Regions from separate parts of the Bradyrhizobium commune genome, predicted to be linked through region 1. Evidence: predicted binding sites of a transcription regulator. Region 1 holds the regulator's gene; the other holds the start of a gene.

Region 1 (5,884 bases):
GCCGCGATGCTCCTGATAGGTCAGGAGATCGGCCATCACCTGGCAGGGATGCGAGCGCCGCGTCAGTCCGTTGATGACGGGCACCGTCGCGTAGGCCGCAAGCTCGAGCAGCGCATCGTGGTTGAGGATGCGGATCATGATGGCGTCGACATAGCGTGACAGCACGCGCGCGGTGTCGGCGATGGTCTCGCCGCGGCCGAGCTGCATCTCGGCCCCGGTGAGCATGATCGGCTCGCCGCCGAGCTGGCGCATGGCGACGTCGAACGACACGCGCGTCCGCGTCGAGGGACGTTCGAAGATCATCGCCAGCGTCTTGCCTTCGAGCGGTCTGACCGGCTGATGCGCCTTCTGCTTCGCCTTCATGGCCGAAGACGCGGCCAGCATGCTCTTGAGCTCCGACAGCGGAAGCTCGCTGATATCGAGGAAATGTTTGGGCGTACCGCTCATCAGCTTGCCGCCCGCTTGTTGCCGGCAAGCGCCGTGCAGGCGCGTTCGAGCCGCGCGACGCCGTCCTCGAGCTCCGCTTCGGTCACGATCAAGGGCGGTAGGAAACGCACGACATTGTCGCCGGCGCCGACGGTGAGCAGCTTTTCATTGCGTAGCGCTGCGACCAGATCGCCGGAGGGCACCACGGCCTTGATGCCGATCAAGAGCCCCTCGCCGCGCACTTCGCTGACGATGTCGGGATGACGATCGATCACGGAGGCGAGCTTCTGCTTGAGCAGCAGCGACATCTTTTGCACGTGATCGAAGAAGCCGGGCTTGAGCATGACGTCGAGCACGGCGTTCGCCGCCGAAATCGCGAGCGGATTGCCGCCGAAGGTCGAGCCGTGCGAGCCGGGACCCATGCCGGCCGCGGCGTCGGCGGTGGCGAGCACTGCGCCGATCGGGAAGCCGCCGCCGAGCGCCTTGGCGAGCGACATCACGTCGGGTGTGACGCCAGTGCGCCGATGAGCGAAGAGATCGCCGGTGCGGCCCATGCCGGTCTGCACCTCGTCAAACGCGAGCAGCAGGCCCTTCTCGTCGCAAAGCTGGCGCAGCGCCTTGAGGAAGGCGGGCGGCGACGAACGCACGCCGCCTTCGCCCTGGATCGGCTCGATCAGGATGCCGGCGGTCTGCGGACCGATCGCCTTCTTGACGGCCTCGATGTCGCCATGCGGCACCTGGTCGAAGCCATCCATCGGCGGACCAAAGCCTTCGAGATATTTTTCGGAGCCCGTGGCAGCCAGGGTCGCCAGCGTGCGGCCGTGGAAAGCGCCTTCGAAGGTGATGATGCGGTAACGCTCCGGATGGCCCTTGGAGAAGTGATGATGCCGCACCAGCTTGATCACGCCCTCCAGCGCTTCGGCGCCGGAATTGCAGAAGAATACGAAGTCAGCAAAGCTTTCGTTGCAGAGGCGGACAGCGAGCTTCTCGCCGTCCGGGCTCTGAAACAGGTTCGACATGTGCCAGAGTTTTGTGGCCTGCTCCTGCAGCGCCTTGACCAGCGCGGGATGGGCATGACCGAGCGCGTTCACCGCCACGCCCGAGGTGAAATCGAGATAGCGATCGCCATTGGTCGCGATCAGCCAGACGCCCTCGCCGCGCTCGAAGCCGATGTTGGCCCTGGCGAAAACGGGAAGCAGATGCGGCGCGGCGCTGTTGGTCATGACCGTCTCTTTTGGCTGTCATTTGGGCGTTTCGGATGGCCTGAGGCGCCTTACGCAGCGCACCATTGACCGGTCCGGAAAACGAAACGTGCCGCCTTTTAAGGGCGGCACGCGTCACTATCTTATGCTTGGCGCCACGGGTGTCAATGCCACCGGACAGCCTCGCGAAACGCTGAATCCGTAGTCTTGCGGTGGCGAATTTGCGGAGTTTTCGCCACGGAACATGTGGAAGCGAGTCGGCGGACTCTTGCGCGCGAGTCACGCCATATTGTAGCGTTTGGCTTGTCAGATACGACATCTCGTGCGGCAGTTCTGATCCCAAAAGTCCTCATGTACCGGCGTAAACGTTCGGGCGCATTGTTGTGCCCGGCGAGCCTTAAGGGATTCTGGCGGCATGGGTTTTTCGAGGCTTAGGCATTCGTCGTGCCGCCCCAGGATGGCTGGCGCGCGACGAAGGAAAGGGTGCAATGACGGTTTTGACCTGGTCCGACGATCGCGTCGAGCAGTTGAAAAAGCTCTGGGAAGCAGGACTTTCGGCCAGCCAGATCGCGGCCGAGCTCGGCAATGTGACCCGTAACGCCGTGATCGGCAAGGTGCACCGGCTCGGCCTGTCCGGCCGTGCCAAGAGCCCGTCGTCGGCGGCTCCCCGGCCGCGCAAGGCGCGTCCCGCGCAGCATATGATGCGGGTGAGCCGTCCCATTGCGCGCGGCAACACCGCCTTGGCGCAGGCCTTCGAGATCGAGGTCGAGGCCGAACCGGTCACCTACGACAACGTGGTGCCGATGAGCCAGCGGCTGTCGCTGCTGGAGCTGAACGAGGCGACCTGCCACTGGCCGGTCGGCGATCCCTCGAGCCCGGATTTCTTCTTCTGCGGCGGCAAGGCGCTCTCCGGCCTGCCCTATTGCGCCCAGCATTCGCGGGTGGCGTATCAACCGGCCGCGGATCGGCGGCGGGCGCCCGCGAAGCCGCCGCGCTGAGATAGATCTGAGTCAAGTTTAGGAGCCGTCGTGATAACGGCTCAACAAACTCCGCTGTCGTCCCGGCGAAGGCCGGGACCCATAACCACCGGCAGATGTGGTTAAGGAGACTCGGAGTTACCCTCTTCGCGCAACAACTACGCCCTGGGGTTATGGGTCCCGGCCTTCGCCGGGACGGCACCGATTTTGTAGCGGCAGCTCGCTAAAGCATGATCCGGAAAAGTGCGCAGCGGTTTTCCGAAAAGATCATGCTCGAACAACAACCTAAAGCGCGATGACGATTCATCCCAATCTCATCGCGCTTCAGGTCGGCTTACGTCTGCTCGGCCTTCGCGAACCGATCATCCAGCGCATAGCCGGCGCCGCGGACGGTGCGGATCGGGTCCTGCTCGCGGCCGAGATTGAGCAGCTTGCGCAGGCGGCCGATATGCACGTCGACGGTGCGCTCGTCGATATAGATGTCGCGGCCCCAGACGCTGTCGAGCAGCTGCTCGCGCGAGAACACGCGACCGGGATGCTCCAGGAAGAACTCGAGCAGGCGATATTCGGTCGGGCCAAGATCGATCGGCCGGCCCGAGCGCGCCACGCGGCGCTTTTCACGGTCGAGCTCGATGTCGCCGAAAGCGAGCACCGTGGCGAGCCGCTCGGGGCTTGCGCGCCGCAGCAGGCCTTTCACGCGGGCCAAAAGCTCGGGGACCGAGAACGGCTTGACGATGTAGTCGTCGGCGCCGGTCGCGAGCCCGCGAACCCGCTCGCTCTCCTCGCCGCGTGCGGTCAGCATGATGATCGGCAGCTGCTTGGTGTCGGACCGGGCGCGCAGCCGTCGGCACAGCTCGATGCCGGAGAGACCCGGCAGCATCCAGTCGAGCACGATCAGATCGGGGATGTGCTCCTTGAGACGGGTGTCGGCGTCGTCGCCGCGCATCACCGTCTCGACGTCATAGCCGTCGCCTTCGAGGTTGTAACGCAGAAGCTCGGTCAGAGCTTCCTCGTCTTCAACCACCATAATGCGTGCGCCCATGGGGTCGTCGCTCCTTACGTATTCGGGACCGGCGCGGCGAAGGTCGTCATGTCGCCCTTCGGCCGCTTGTCGGTGATGGCCTGACCTTCGATCATGTAGAACACCGTCTCGGCGATGTTGGTGGCATGGTCGCCGATCCGCTCGATGTTCTTGGCGCAGAACATCAGGTGAATGCAGAACGAGATATTGCGCGGATCCTCCATCATGTAGGTGAGGAGCTCGCGGAACAGCGAGGTGCAGATGGCGTCGACTTCCTCGTCGCCCTTCCACACCGCCATCGCCGCCGGCAGATCGTGCGCGGCATAGGCGTCCAGCACCGACTTGACCTGCTGCTGCACGAGATCGGTCATGTGCTCGAGGCCGCGGAACAGCTTCAGCGGATGAAAATCGGTCTCCAGCGCCGCGACGCGCTTGCCCATGTTCTTGGCGAGGTCGCCGATCCGCTCGAGATCGGTCGCAACCCGCATGGCGCCGACGATCTCGCGCAAATCGACCGCCATCGGCTGGCGGCGGGCGATGGTGAGCACGGCGCGTTCCTCGATCTTCTTCTGGAGCGCGTCGATCTCGACGTCGGTTGCGACCACGCGCTGGCCGAGCGCGACGTCGCGCCGGATCAGCGCGTCGACGGAATCGACGATCATGCGCTCGGCGAGGCCGCCCATCTCGGCGACCAGCCGGGTCAGCTCCTGAAGGTCGGAGTCGAAGGCTTTTGCGGTATGTTCCGAACCCATGTCCTGTCTCCTCAGCCGAACCGGCCGGTGATGTAATCCTGCGTGCGCCGGTCGGTCGGCGACGTGAAGATCTTGCTGGTGTCGTCGAACTCGATCAGCTCGCCGAGATACATGAACGCGGTCTTGTCGGAGACGCGCGCCGCCTGCTGCATGTTGTGGGTGACGATCGCGATGGTGTAGTTCTCGCTCAATTCCTGGATCAGCTCCTCGACCTTGGCGGTCGAGATCGGATCGAGCGCCGAGCAGGGCTCGTCGAACAGGATCACCTCGGGCCGCACCGCGACGGTACGGGCGATGCAGAGGCGCTGCTGCTGGCCGCCGGAGAGCGACAGGCCGCTCGCATTCAACTTGTCCTTGACCTCGTTCCACAGCGCGCCGCCGCGCAGCGCCTTCTCGACGCGGTCGTCCATCTCGGACTTCGAGATCTTCTCGTAGAGACGGATGCCGAAGGCGATGTTCTCGTAGATCGTCATCGGGAACGGCGTCGGCTTCTGGAACACCATGCCGACGCGCGCGCGCAGCAGATTGAGGTCGAGCTTGGGGTCGAGGACGTTGGTCTGGTCCAGCATGAGCTGGCCGGTGACGCGCTGGCCCGGATAGAGGTCGTACATCCGGTTGAAGATGCGCAGCAGGGTCGACTTGCCGCAGCCGGAAGGCCCGATGAACGCCGTGACACGGTTGGCGCCGAGCACCAGGTTGATGTTCTTCAGCGCATGGTGCTCGCCGTAATAGAAGTTGAGGTTGCGCACCGTCACCTTGGCGGGGGCTTCGGGCAGCGTGGGGGCCTGGGGCAGTCCACCGGACGCGCTCATCGATACGGAAAGATCACTCATTTTGCGGTCCTTTCGGCGCCAAGGATGCGCGCGCCAATATTCAGGGCAAGCACGGTCAGGGTGATGAGCAGCGCGCCACTCCAGGCGAGCTGCTTCCAATAGGCGTAGGGGCTCTGCACGAAGTTGTTGATGGTGACCGGCAGGTTCGCCATCGTCTTGTTCAGGCTCAGGCTGAAGAACTGGTTCGACAGCGCGGTGAAGAGCAGCGGCGCGGTCTCGCCGGCGACGCGGGCGGTGGCAAGCAGCACGCCGGTGATGAGGCCGGAACGGGCGGCGCGATAGGCGATGCGCTTGATCACCAGCGAGCGCGGCAGGCCGAGCGCGGAGGCCGCCTCGCGCAGCGCGTTCGGCACCAGCAGCAGCATGTCCTCGGTCGTGCGCAGCACCACCGGGATCACGATGACGGCGAGCGCGAGACAGCCGGCGATCGCCGAGAAGCCGCGCATCGGCACCACCACCGCGCCGTAGATGAACAGGCCGATGATGATCGAGGGCGCCGAGAGCAGGATGTCGTTGATGAAGCGGATCACCGAGGTCAGCTTGTCGTTGCGGCCGTACTCGGCGAGGTAGGTGCCGGCGAACATGCCGAGCGGCGCGCCGATGCCGACGCCGATCACGGTCATGATGATCGAACCGACGATCGCGTTGCGCAGGCCGCCTTCGGTCGAGCCCG
Region 2 (5,884 bases), 650 kb from region 1:
AGCCCGCGCCCCGTCAGCCGCATCTCGCCCCCTGTCGAAGCTCCGAAAGGAGCTGCCAGGAAAACCCTAAGAAAATCTTGGGGTAGCGCATCAGAATTTTTGGCTCGCGACTTGCTGGGTACGTTTGTGGCTGTGGCGGCGCGGTTAGAAAGCTTCTATAAGCCCGGAACTACTTGATGCAGCAACTCAACCTGCCCCTGCAAGCGACCCCACCGGATTCGCTGACGGTGTTAAAATACCCCTTGCCGGGTATAACTAACAATTGGGATTTCCTCCATGACCTCGCTCGACAGCTTCAAATGCAAAAAGACCCTCAAGGTCGGCGCCAAGACCTATGTCTATTACAGCCTGCCCACGGCCGAGAAGAATGGTCTGAAGGGAATTTCGAAACTTCCCTATTCGATGAAGGTCTTGCTCGAGAATCTCCTCCGCAACGAGGACGGCCGTTCGGTCAAGAAGGAGGACATCGTCGCGGTCTCGAAGTGGCTGCGCAAGAAGTCGCTGGAGCATGAGATCGCGTTCCGCCCGGCGCGCGTGCTGATGCAGGATTTTACGGGCGTTCCGGCCGTGGTCGATCTCGCCGCGATGCGCAATGCGATGCAGAAGCTCGGCGGTGACGCCGAGAAGATCAACCCGCTGGTGCCGGTCGATCTCGTCATCGATCACTCCGTGATCGTGAACTTCTTCGGCGACAACAAGGCCTTCGCCAAGAACGTCACCGAGGAATACAAGCAGAACCAGGAGCGCTACGAGTTTCTGAAGTGGGGCCAGAAGGCTTTCTCGAACTTCTCCGTCGTGCCGCCCGGCACCGGCATCTGCCACCAGGTCAATCTCGAATATCTTTCGCAGACGGTCTGGACCAAGAAGGAGAAGATGACGGTCGGCAAGAAGACCGGCACCTTCGAGGTCGCCTATCCCGACTCGCTCGTCGGCACCGACTCCCACACCACCATGGTCAACGGTCTCGCCGTGCTCGGCTGGGGCGTCGGCGGTATCGAGGCGGAAGCCTGCATGCTCGGCCAGCCGCTGTCGATGCTGCTGCCCAACGTGGTCGGCTTCAAGCTGAAGGGCCAGCTCAAGGAGGGCGTCACCGCGACCGACCTCGTGCTCACCGTCACGCAGATGCTGCGCAAGCTTGGCGTGGTCGGCAAGTTCGTCGAGTTCTTCGGCCCGGGTCTCGACAACCTCTCGGTTGCCGACAAGGCGACCATCGGCAACATGGCGCCGGAATATGGCGCGACCTGTGGCTTCTTCCCGGTCGATGCGGCCGCGATCGACTATCTCAAGACCTCCGGCCGTGCGCCTGCGCGCGTCGCACTGGTGCAGGCCTATGCCAAGGCGCAGGGCCTGTTCCGCACCGCCAAGTCGGCGGATCCGGTGTTCACGGAAACGCTGACGCTCGACCTCGCCGACGTCGTTCCGTCGATGGCCGGTCCGAAGCGTCCCGAAGGCCGCATTGCGCTGCCCTCGGTCGCCGAAGGTTTTTCGCTCGCGCTCAGCAGCGAGTACAAGAAGACCGAGGAGCCCGCGAAGCGTTTTGCGGTCGAAGGCAAGAACTACGAGATCGGCCATGGTGACGTCGTCATCGCCGCCATCACCTCCTGCACCAATACCTCGAACCCGAGCGTGCTGATCGGCGCAGGACTGCTGGCGCGTAACGCGGCAGCCAAGGGCCTCAAGGCAAAACCGTGGGTGAAGACCTCGCTTGCCCCGGGCAGCCAGGTGGTCGCGGGCTATCTTGCCGATTCCGGTCTCCAGACCGATCTCGACAAGGTCGGCTTCAACCTGGTCGGCTTCGGCTGCACCACCTGCATCGGCAATTCCGGTCCGCTGCCGGAGGAGATCTCGAAGTCGATCAACGACAACGGCATCGTCGCGGCTGCCGTGCTCTCCGGCAACCGCAACTTCGAAGGCCGCGTCTCGCCGGACGTGCAGGCGAACTATCTCGCCTCGCCGCCGCTCGTCGTCGCCCACGCGCTCGCGGGCAGCGTCACCAAGAACCTCGCCATCGAACCGCTCGGCGAAGGCAAGGACGGCAAGCCGGTGTACCTGAAGGACATCTGGCCGACGACCAAGGAGATCAATGCCTTCATGAAGAAGTTCGTGACCGCGTCGATCTTCAAGAAGAAGTATGCCGACGTGTTCAAGGGCGACACCAACTGGCGCAAGATCAAGACCGTCGAGAGCGAGACCTATCGCTGGAACATGTCTTCGACCTATGTGCAGAACCCGCCCTATTTCGACGGCATGAAGAAGGAGCCGGAGCCGGTTACCGATATCGTCGAGGCGCGCATCCTCGCCATGTTCGGCGACAAGATCACCACCGACCACATCTCGCCGGCCGGCTCGATCAAGCTCACCTCGCCCGCTGGCAAGTATCTCAGCGAGCACCAGGTGCGTCCGGCCGACTTCAACCAGTACGGCACGCGCCGCGGCAACCATGAAGTGATGATGCGCGGCACCTTCGCCAACATTCGCATCAAGAACTTCATGCTCAAGGGCGCGGATGGAAATATCCCCGAAGGCGGTCTGACCAAGCACTGGCCGGACGGCGAGCAGATGTCGATCTACGACGCCGCGATGAAGTACCAGCAGGAGGAAGTGCCGCTGGTGGTGTTTGCGGGTGCCGAATACGGCAACGGCTCGTCGCGCGACTGGGCCGCGAAGGGCACCCGCCTGCTCGGCGTGCGCGCCGTGATCTGCCAGAGCTTCGAGCGCATCCATCGCTCCAACCTGGTCGGCATGGGCGTGCTGCCGCTGACCTTCGAGGAAGGCACCTCCTGGTCGTCGCTTGGCCTGAAGGGCGACGAGAAGGTCACGCTGCGCGGCCTGGTCGGCGAGCTGAAGCCGCGCCAGAAGCTCACCGCGGAGATCGTGTCCGGCGACGGCTCGTTGCAGCGCGTTTCGCTGCTCTGCCGTATCGATACGCTGGACGAACTCGACTACTACCGGAACGGCGGCATTCTGCACTACGTGCTGCGCAAGCTCGCCGCCTAAGCGCGAATTTGTGAACAGTGGCTCACTGCGACGTGAGTAGAAGGTTAAACAAAGGCGGCCTATCACAAGGCCGCCTTTGTGCGTTATGGCTTTGGATGGGCCCGCCCGGCAGAAGACGTGTCTCGGGCGGCGGAATGTATTGCGCCCGTAAGACTACGGTGACCATCAGGCGATAAGATCCTCCCCCAACCATTGACGAAGTGTGACGTTCGACATGACTGGAATGATGGCTTCTAATCTCGTTTCGCGATGGTCCGGTGCCTTATGGTCGGGAGCGCTCGGCATCTGTGCCATCGTCGCCGTCATCCGTCCTGCCGAGGCCGATCCCCGCGCCGTCGTCGAGCTCTTCACCTCGCAGGGTTGCTCGTCCTGCCCGCCCGCCGACAAGATCATCGGCGATCTCGCCAACGATCCCTCGATCATCGCGCTGAGCATGCCGATCGACTATTGGGATTATCTCGGCTGGAAAGACACGCTGGCGGATTCGCGCTTCTCGGCGCGGCAGCGCGCCTATTCACGGATGCGCGGCGACCGCGAGGTCTACACGCCGCAGGTCGTGGTCAACGGCGCCGCGCATGTCATCGGCAGCGATCGCGCCGGCATCGAGACTGCGATCGGCAAGACCGACAAGGGCGCAGGCGTGATGAGCGTGCCGGTGACGATGTCGCTCGCGGGCAAGCAGATCAACGTGTCAGTGGCCGCGAGCAAGGAGCCGGCGGTCTCGCATGGCGAGGTCTGGATCTGCTCGATCGCCAAATCGGTGCCGATCGCGATCAGCCGCGGCGAAAATCGCGGGCAGCAGATCACCTACCACAACGTGGTGCGCAACCTGCTCAAGGTCGGCGACTGGAACGGACATCCGGAAAGCTGGACAGTGCCGATCGAGAATCTCACCTCGCGCGATGGCGTCGACGGCGCAGTGGTCTATGTCCAGGACGGCAGCCGCGAGAAGCCGGGCCCGATGCTCGGCGCGGCGTATACGTCGCTGCACTGAAGCACGTAAATCGTCTCCGAAAAAAATAGTCTCCGTCATTCCGGGGCGCGCCTCTTGGCGCGAGCCCGGAATCCATTTTTCATCGCGAAAATTGGATCGATGGATTCCGGGGCTCGCGCTTCGCGCCCCGGAATGACAGCGAGAGAGAAACACCCCGCCACAAACAAAAAAGGACCAACTCGCGTTGGCCCTCCTTGTTGTGCGTACAGACCCGATCCTGACGACCCCGGGGGGCTGGGGGCTGAGGAATCCGGAACCGCTAGGACCGGGTCAACGCACACACGTCTTTTCGCAATGCAGGGCGGCAGGCGCTGGGCGGAAAAGCGGCGACACTATGATTCCTGCTAACGATCCCGTGACGGTTCGTCGCGACAGAGTTCCACCGTTGCGTGTGCCCTGATGCGCGGTCGACTGGACGGGCTGAGTCGCGAACACCTTCGCGAGCCCCACAAGTGCCTCTTGCAGCGGGGAACAGTTGGCGCAATCATGCAACTGTCATGATCGGCGGTTCCGGGGACGGTCTTCGCGGACGAGGATCATGCTGTGCGATGAGGAGGCACCCCATGAGTCTGACCCCGGAGGATGCCGATCCGAGCGGGCAGCGCGCGGCGGCGCATCCCGCCGCTGCGAATGTGCAGCCGAACCGGGTGACGTTCAACCGGATCGAGCTGCACCGCATTCTCAATCTCTACGGCCGCATGGTCGCCGACGGCGAGTGGCGCGACTATGCGATCGACTTCCTGAAGGACCGCGCGGTGTTCTCGGTGTTTCGCCGTGCCTCGGAAGTGCCGATCTATCGCATCGAGAAAGACCCGCGGCTCGCGCGCAAGCAGGGCATGTACAGCGTGATCTCGGCGACCGGCCTGATCCTGCGCCGCGGCCACGAGCTCGAGCGCGTGCTGCTGGTGATCGATCGGAAGCTGGCGGTGGTGTAGCCGCACCAACGGTGCCGTAGGGTGGGCAAAGGCGCAAAGCGCCGTGCCCACCATCTCGAATCATTGCCGAGTGTGGTGGGCACGCTACGCTTTGCCCACCCTACGAGACCTACTTTGTCGGCACCGTGCTCGCGCCCTCGCCGAGATCGCGCTGCATCATCACCGTATCCAGCCAGCGGCCGAATTTCAGCCCGACACTGGGATGCGTGCCGATCATCTTGAAGCCGCCCTTGGTGTGCACGCCGATCGAGCCGGCATTGGCGGAATCGCCGATCACCGCGATCATCTGGCGGAAGCCGCGCGCTTCGCATTCGGTGATCAGCCGCTCCAGCAGCAGCAAGCCGATGCCGCGGCGGTGAAAGGGGGGATCGAGATAGATCGAGTTCTCGACCGTGAAGCGATAGGCCGGCCGCGGCCGGTAGGCGCCGGCATAGGCGTAGCCGGCGACGCGGCCATCGAGAATGGCGACGAAATAGGGATAGCCACCGTCGACCAGCGTGCGGTAGCGCCGCGTCATTTCGGTGAGGTCGGGCGGCTCCAGCTCGAACGTCGCGGTGCCCTCGCGGACGGCCTGCTGGTAGATGGCGGTGATGGCGGGGAGGTCGGCCTCAAGGGTGGGCCTGATTTCGGGCGCTGACATGGGGAGAAGATTAGAGCCTTCGCGCGGCGCCCGGAAGGGGCAACGATGCTTCCACACCCGTCATTGCGAGCAGTGAAGCAATCCAGAAATGCATCCGCGGAGGGACTCTGGATTGCTTCGCTGCTGTTCAGCCCGGGGGCATAGCTTACACCTGTTCGGGGACATGGTTGACACTTTTGGATCATCCTAAATCGATCGCCGCGATCTGGTGCGCGGCGAAGAAGATGCCGAACCTGCCGTCGGTATTGAGTGGACGGATCGCAAGCCGTTCGCCGCGGAAGGCCTGCGGAACCTTCCACAATTTGCCTTTGAAGCTGA

The links. Region 1 encodes PhoB, which activates phosphate uptake and scavenging genes when phosphate is short. Its sites were predicted from a motif close to TGTCATNNANCTGTCAT; they were not measured.
Region 2: IC761_RS01850 (DUF2794 domain-containing protein) is a predicted target of PhoB. The motif match lies at 4,474-4,490, and genes of this name have one in related genera.

What each region holds. Positions count from the first base shown of each region.
Region 1 is NZ_CP061379.1:7,352,085-7,357,968, forward strand. Features, by position in the region: gene argF (ornithine carbamoyltransferase) at 1-447, opposite strand, end outside; gene IC761_RS34535 (aspartate aminotransferase family protein) at 447-1,649, opposite strand; gene IC761_RS34540 (GcrA family cell cycle regulator) at 2,117-2,626, shown strand; gene phoB (phosphate regulon transcriptional regulator PhoB) at 2,940-3,647, opposite strand; gene phoU (phosphate signaling complex protein PhoU) at 3,662-4,378, opposite strand; gene pstB (phosphate ABC transporter ATP-binding protein PstB) at 4,390-5,211, opposite strand; gene pstA (phosphate ABC transporter permease PstA) at 5,208-5,884, opposite strand, start outside.
Region 2 is NZ_CP061379.1:378,551-384,434, forward strand. Features, by position in the region: gene ccmA (heme ABC exporter ATP-binding protein CcmA) at 1-23, opposite strand, end outside; gene acnA (aconitate hydratase AcnA) at 277-2,997, shown strand; gene IC761_RS01845 (DUF1223 domain-containing protein) at 3,212-3,991, shown strand; gene IC761_RS01850 (DUF2794 domain-containing protein) at 4,555-4,926, shown strand; gene IC761_RS01855 (GNAT family N-acetyltransferase) at 5,036-5,566, opposite strand; gene IC761_RS01860 (IS481 family transposase) at 5,748-5,884, opposite strand, start outside.